One region of the Actinoplanes sp. 13 genome, then DNA from elsewhere that is predicted to be linked to it. Evidence: riboswitches for the same ligand, from Rfam matches in the RefSeq annotation. Region 1 holds a riboswitch; the other holds the start of a gene.

Region 1 (3,486 bases):
CTTGTCGAGGGAAACGTGGTGCCGCCCGTCGCCGCGCAGCGCCATCCGCGCCGCGGTGACCGCCTTGACGGCCGCCATCCCGTTGCGCTCGATGCACGGGATCTGCACCAGCCCGCCGACCGGGTCGCAGGTGAGCCCCAGGTTGTGCTCCATCCCGATCTCCGCGGCGTTCTCCACCTGCTCCGGGGTGCCGCCCAGCACCTCGGCGAACCCGGCCGCCGCCATCGCGCAGGCCGAGCCGACCTCACCCTGGCAGCCCACCTCGGCGCCGGAGATCGACGCGTTCTCCTTGAACAGCAGCCCGATCGCCCCCGCCGTGAGCAGGAACCGGACCACCCCGTCGTCGTCCGCGCCGGGCACGAAGTCCCGGTAGTACCGCAGCACCGCCGGGATGATGCCGGCCGCGCCGTTGGTGGGCGCGGTGACCACCCGGCCGCCGGCCGCGTTCTCCTCATTGACAGCCATGGCGTACGCGGTGAGCCACTCCATCGCATGCTCGGCCGGCCGGCCCGCGGCCCGCAGCTGACGAGCGGTGGCCGCCGCCCGGCGCCGCACCTTCAGCCCGCCGGGCAGGATCCCTTCCGCGTCCAGGCCCGCGTCGATGCAGTCGCGCATCACCGACCACAGGAGCAGGAGCCCGGAACGGATCTGTTCGGGCGATCGCCACGCCGTCTCGTTGGCGAGCATCAGGCGCGCGATCGACAAGCCGGTGGCCCCGGTGAGCGACAGCAGCTCGGCACCCGTGGTGAACGGGTAGAGCAGGGACGTGTCGTCCGCTCGTACCCCAGCCGGCCTCTCATCCACGACGAAGCCGCCGCCGACCGAGAAATAGGTCTTGCGCAGCAGCTCGGCGCCGTCGGCGGCGAGCGCGGTGAAGATCATGCCGTTGGGGTGGCCGGGCAGCGTCCGCCGCCGGTGCAGCACCAGGCCGACGCCGGTCCGGCCGCCGTCCGGCAGGGTCAGCACGCCCGCGTCGCGGATCCGCGCGGCCCGCTCGTCAGCGGTGGCCACGTCGACGGTCTGCGGGTCCGAGCCCTCCAGCCCGAGCAGCACCGCCTTGGGCGTGCCGTGACCATGACCGGTGGCGCCCAGCGACCCGAACAGCTCGGCCCGCACCGTCGCGACCGGCAGCCCGGCGAGGTGCCCGGCGAACAGGCGCGCGGCGCGCATCGGGCCGACGGTGTGCGAGCTGGACGGGCCGATGCCGACCGAGAAGAGGTCAAAGACGGACACGGCCATGCGGAGGCTCCCTTGGCTGGGCCTCCCCCGCTCTGTCATGGGGCCTGAGAGCTTCACCGCCGGGGCGGCTTGCACCTTGGGCGCGGCAGGACTGCCGGCTTTCCAGAGTCGCCTGGCCGCAGCGGTACTTTGTGCCTGAGAGATTCTGGGAGAGAAGTTGCTCCTTCGGCGCCCCCACCAGGGGGTCTCTCCCGCAGCGGCGGAAACGGCGAGTGTTGAGTTGTCGGTGCCGAGCTTACCCGGCCGGGGCCGCACCCAGTCATCCGCGGATAATCGCGTTGTCGGATCAAGCGCCCGGGGCCACCATGAGCAGCATGGGGTCGGGTGTGCGGTCGCCGCTGCAGGGCGGGCTGCCGCCGCCGGCCGTGGTGTCCGGACCGGTCGTCGAGATCGCCTGTGACGAGTCCGGGTTCTCCGGGACCAACCTGCTCGACCCGGCCACCCCGGTGATCACCCACGCGAGCGTCGACCTGAGTGTGGCCGAGGCCGGGGAGCTGATCGCGACGCTGGGGTCCGGCCGGTTCTCGCCGCACGAGGTGAAGTCCGGACAGTTCCTGCGCCGGCCGGCGGCCGGCGCGGCGCTCGAGTGGTTCCTGACCGCGCTGCGCGGCCGGGCGTTCGTGCACCTGGTCGACAAGGAGTTCTTCCTGGCCAGCCGGGTCGTCGACCTGCTGCTGGCCGAGCCGTCGTACACCGCCGGCACGCGCCTGGCGCAGGAACAGCGCCCGGCCGCTCTCGCGCTGTACCGGGCCGGGCGCTCGGCCGGCAGCGCCTGGGACGACTTCCTGCGGGCCTTCGTGCGCATGGTGCGGATGAAACGTCGCGGGCCGTTGCAGCAGTCCACGGCCCAGTTCCTCCAGGCCCGCGACGTGCTGCGCGGCAACGGGGCGGACGCCGTCCTCGACCAGCTCGACCCTGCGCGGGTGTGGGACGTCCTCGCCCGCCTGGACCGCGAAGACAGGTCGATCCCGCCGCCGCTGGAGCCGCTGCTGCCGGCCCTCGCCGAGACCGTCCTGTCCTGGAGCGGCGGGCGGCGACAGGTGCTGGTGGTCCACGACGAGCAGAGCGCGCTCACCGCCGACCGGCTGACCCGGCTCGGGCAGGCGTTGGCCGCTACGATGCCGCGGGGCGTGTCGCCGCTGGCCGGGCTGGTGATGACGGACTCCCGCGACGATCCCCGGGTGCAGGTCGCCGACCTGCTCGCGGGCACTGCGCGGCGGTCCCGCGAGATCATCGACGACGCGTTGCTGCGGCCTCTGCTGACGACGACCTCAGGGGGCGACGGGGCCGAACCATGATCGCCGCGGTAAGGCGATCGGGTGCGCCGTTTCCTCCGGCGCCCGCGAAGGGCAAGATGGTGCTGATGCTCTCGTCGATGGAGGCCGTTCGCCGGCTCATGGATCTGCGGCACCGTGGACGGGCCGAGGACCTGCCTGCGGTGCTGGCGGCGGCTGCCCCACTGCTCGACGCGGAGTCCGCGACGGTGCTGCTGGTCGACTACGGGCAGCTGGCGCTGCATCCGCTGCGCGGCACCACGCTCGACGGCCCGGGCGCGATGACGGTGGAGGACACCCTCGCCGGCCGCGCGTTCACCTCGGCCGAGCAGCAGTGGTCCGACGAGGGCGACGGCGGCCGGCTGTGGCTGCCGCTGCTGCACGGCGCCGAACGTCTCGGCGTGCTGGAACTGCGGGTCAAGGCGTACCCGCCGGTCTCCACCCGGAACGACCTCGAGGTGATCGCCGCCCTGGTCGCCGAGTTGATCGCCAGCCGGCGGTTCTACGGCGACGCGGTGGAGCACACCCGGCGCCGGCTGCCGATGCAACTGGCCGCGGAGATCATCTGGAACCAGCTGCCGCCGCTCACCTTCGCGGTCGACGGCACCATGATCACGGCCGTGCTCGAGCCGTGTTACGAGGTCGGCGGCGACGCGTTCGACTACGCGGCCAACGGCGACGTGCTGCACGTCGCGCTCTTCGACACGGTGGGCCACGGGATCAGCGCCAGCGCGCTGACCACGCTGACGCTGAACACGTACCGCAACGCCCGCCGCTCGGGGCTCTCGCTGACCGACACCTGCCGGTCGATCGACAAGTGGATCCGCGCGCAGTACCCGGGGGCGTTCGTCACCGCTCTGCTGGCCGAGCTGGACGTGCCGACCGGCGTGTACCGCCGGATCAGCGCCGGCCACCCCGCCGAGCTGGTGCTGCGCGGCGACCGGGCCATGCCCGCGCTGCCGACGCCCAACAC
Region 2 (3,486 bases), on a different contig from region 1:
CCTCGTAGCCCTCGGTCCGGGTGACCGGCGCGAACGGGTGCACGTTCGCGAACTCCGGCCAGGTGATCGCCTCCATCTCGGCGGTGGCGTTCAGCTTCATCGTGCAGGAGCCCAACGGGATCATGCCGCGGTCCAGCGCGTAGTCCTTGTCCGACAGCCTGCGCAGGTACCGCAGCATGCTGGTCTCGGAGTGGTGCGTGGTGAAGACCGGGTGCGTCAGGTACTCGCTGGTGCGGGCCAGCGACCGCACCTCGCTCGCGGCGGGCTCGGCCGGCGCCGCGCCGAACACCTCCAGCACGGTCGCCACGTGGGCCGCCGTGGTCGTCTCGTCGACCGACACCGACACCCGGTCGGCGCCGACCGGCAACAGATCGATGCCCCGGGCGGCGGCGGCCTCGACCATCTCGGCCGCCCGGCCCGGCACCACCACGGTGACGGTGTCGAAGAACGCCCGGTGCGCGATCTCGACGCCGGCCGCGGTCAGGCCCCCGGCGAGCGTGCGGGCGTGGTCGTGGGTGCGCTGCGCGATCGCCTTCAGGCCCTGCGGACCGTGGTAGACCGCGTACATGCTCGCCATCACGGCCAGCAGCACCTGGGCCGTACAGATGTTGCTGGTGGCCTTCTCCCGCCGGATGTGCTGCTCGCGCGTCTGCAGCGCCAGGCGGTAGGCGGGCGCGCCGTCGGCGTCCTTCGAGACGCCCACCAGGCGGCCGGGCAGCGACCGCTCCAGGCCGCCGCGCACCGCCAGATATCCGGCGTGCGGACCACCGAATCCCAGGGGTACGCCGAAACGCTGCGTCGTGCCGGCCGCGATGTCCGCACCGATCTCCCCCGGGGCGCGCAGCAGGGTCAGCGCCAGCAGGTCGGCCGCCACCGTGACCAGGGCGCCCTTCGCGTGCGCCGCCTCGACCAGCGCGGCGTGGTCGCGGACCGCGCCGGACGCACCCGGGTACTGCAGGTGCAGCCCGAAGAACTCCGCCGGCAGATCCTCGCCCGCGTCCAGGTCGACCAGCCGCACGTCGATGCCGAGCGGCTCCGCCCGGGTGCGCAGCACGGCGAGGGTCTGCGGGAACGTGTCAGCGTCCACCGCGTACACGGTGCTCTTGCTCTTCGACGCCCGCCGGGCCAGCGTCATCGCCTCCGCGACGGCGGTCGCCTCGTCCAGCATCGACGCGTTAGCGGTGGTCAGCCCGGTCAGGTCGGTGACCATGGTCTGGAAGTTCAGCAGCGCCTCCAGGCGCCCCTGGCTGATCTCCGGCTGGTACGGCGTGTACGCCGTGTACCACGCCGGGTTCTCCAGCACGTTCCGCTTGATCACCGCGGGCGTGTGGGTGCCGTAGTAGCCGAGCCCGATCATCGAGGTGGCCACCACGTTGCGGCCCGCGATCGCGCGCAGCTCGGCGATCGCCTCCTCCTCGGAGATGCCCGCCGGCAGGTCCAGCTCGCCGCGGAAGCGGATCGACGAGGGGATCGCGGCGTCCATCAGCTCGTCGAGAGAGTGATGCCCGATCGCCTTGAGCATGTGGGTCTGCTCATCCGGGTCCGGACCGATGTGACGGGAAACGAACGGCGACGATGTCATGGGCGACTCCAGGCTCGAGAAGGTCGACATGCAACCTCCCCCTCTGTCATACCCAGCTAGGCATTTCAGAGTCGCCTGCCCTCGCGGTCCTTTTGCCTGAGAGGTTCCGGGGAGGATTTGCCCCTTCGGCGCCGCACGACCGGTGATCGGCCGTATGGTCTCTCCCGCGCGGGTGTAGCCGGCAGTGTCAACCTACCAGCGGATCTTCGCCCGAGCCGCTGTGCGTGCGGTCACTGTGAGAAACGCCCGCCTCAACCGGTGGAGGCGAGCATCAGTCGCGCCGTGGTTTCCGGGTCCTCGAACATCGGCAGGTGGCCGATGCCGGGCAGCATCTCCACCCGGGCGCCGGGGACCGCCTCGTACTCGCGGGCCCGGGCCGGGTTCCACCGCGGATCGGCCGCGCCGAAGATCACCAGCGTGGGTACGGCGGTGGCGAGCGCGATGAGCCGGTCCGGGACGCTGCGCTCGGCGATGTAGTCCGTGTTCGCGCGCAGCACCGCCTGGAAATCGTCCCAGCCGATGCCCCGCAGCTCGGCCACCGCGTCGTCCGGGATCTCCACCGGGCGGGCGCACGCCGCCCGCAGCCCCTGACGGACCATCGCGTCCGTGCGGACCGCCCACAGCAGGCGCCCGAGCGGCGGGCCGGTCAGGATCCGCAGCACAGCCGGCTGCGGCAGGAACGCGTACACGCTCGGGCCGGTGCTGATCAGCGTGAGCGCGTCGACCAGGTCCGGGCGCTGCTCGGCGAGCGCGGTGGCGACGTAGCCGCCGCTGGAGTGCCCGGCCACCGCGATCGGCCCGCCACCCAGGTCGTCGAGCATTGCCGCCACCCGCCGAGCCTGGCCGGGCACGTCGAAGGAGGGCGGCGCCGGCGACCGGCCGCACCCCGGCAGATCGACCCGGATCACGTGGTGCCGGGCGGTGAGCGCCGGCACCATCGGGCTCCAGCAGCCGTTCGCAGCGCCGGAGCCGTGCAGGAGCAGCAGCGGCGGCGCGGCCGCCGGGCCGTCGTGGACCACATGCATACCGGTGATGATGCTCTCCCGGGTGCCGCCCCGTCATCGCCGAACGTCGCGCGCGGCCACGATCGGCGGCACGGCATCATGGCAGGGGCAGCGCATCCGCAGAGACGAGGAACCACGTGACGTACACCCCCGGCGACGACCGCTACCAGTCCATGACGTACCGCCGCGCCGGGCGCAGCGGCCTCCGGCTGCCCGCGCTCTCGCTCGGCCTCTGGCACAACTTCGGCGACAGCCGCCCCCTCGACCGGCAGCGCGCCATCGTGCGCCGCGCCTTCGACCTCGGCGTCACCCACTTCGACCTGGCCAACAACTACGGGCCGCCGCCGGGCAGCGCGGAGAGCAACTTCGGCCGGCTGCTCGCCGGCGACCTCAAGCCGTACCGCGACGAGCTGATCATCTCGACCAAGGCCGGTTACACGATGTGGGACGGCCCGTACGGCGACTGGGGCTCCCGCAAATACCTGGTGTCGTCGCTCGACCAGTCGCTGCAGCGCCTCGGCCTGGACTACGTCGACATCTTCTACCACCACCGGCCCGACCCGGACACCCCGCTCGAGGAGACGATGGCCGCCCTGGACGCGGTGGTCCGCTCCGGCAAGGCGCTGTACGTCGGCATCAGCAACTACAAGAGCGCCGGGGCCGCCGAGGCCGCCCGGATCCTGCGCGAACTCGGCACCCCGCTGCTGATCCACCAGCCGTCCTACTCGATCCTCAACCGCTGGATCGAGCACGACCGGCTGCTCGACACCCTGGAGGAGGCCGGCGCCGGCTGCATCGCGTTCAGCCCGCTGCAGCAGGGCCTGCTCACCGACCGCTACTTCGGTGGCATCCCGGACGACTCCCGGATCCGCACCAGCGTGTTCCTGAACGAGAGCGCGC

What was found. A riboswitch is a leader RNA that binds a small molecule or an ion and turns the genes downstream of it on or off. The one in region 1 is predicted to bind glycine.
Region 2: linked by a shared signal. The riboswitch ahead of gcvP (aminomethyl-transferring glycine dehydrogenase) and the one ahead of AC0NH5_RS13460 (L-serine ammonia-lyase) in region 1 are both predicted to bind glycine.

Annotation. Positions count from the first base shown of each region.
Region 1 covers NZ_JBVYOQ010000005.1:200,261-203,746, forward strand. Annotated here, with positions in the region: gene AC0NH5_RS13460 (L-serine ammonia-lyase) at 1-1,239, opposite strand, end outside; glycine riboswitch at 1,262-1,351, opposite strand; glycine riboswitch at 1,352-1,443, opposite strand; gene AC0NH5_RS13465 (DUF3800 domain-containing protein) at 1,554-2,537, shown strand; gene AC0NH5_RS13470 (PP2C family protein-serine/threonine phosphatase) at 2,615-3,486, shown strand, end outside.
Region 2 covers NZ_JBVYOQ010000015.1:125,404-128,889, forward strand. Annotated here, with positions in the region: gene gcvP (aminomethyl-transferring glycine dehydrogenase) at 1-1,582, opposite strand, end outside; glycine riboswitch at 1,657-1,759, opposite strand; gene AC0NH5_RS26595 (alpha/beta fold hydrolase) at 1,834-2,607, opposite strand; gene mgrA (L-glyceraldehyde 3-phosphate reductase) at 2,724-3,486, shown strand, end outside.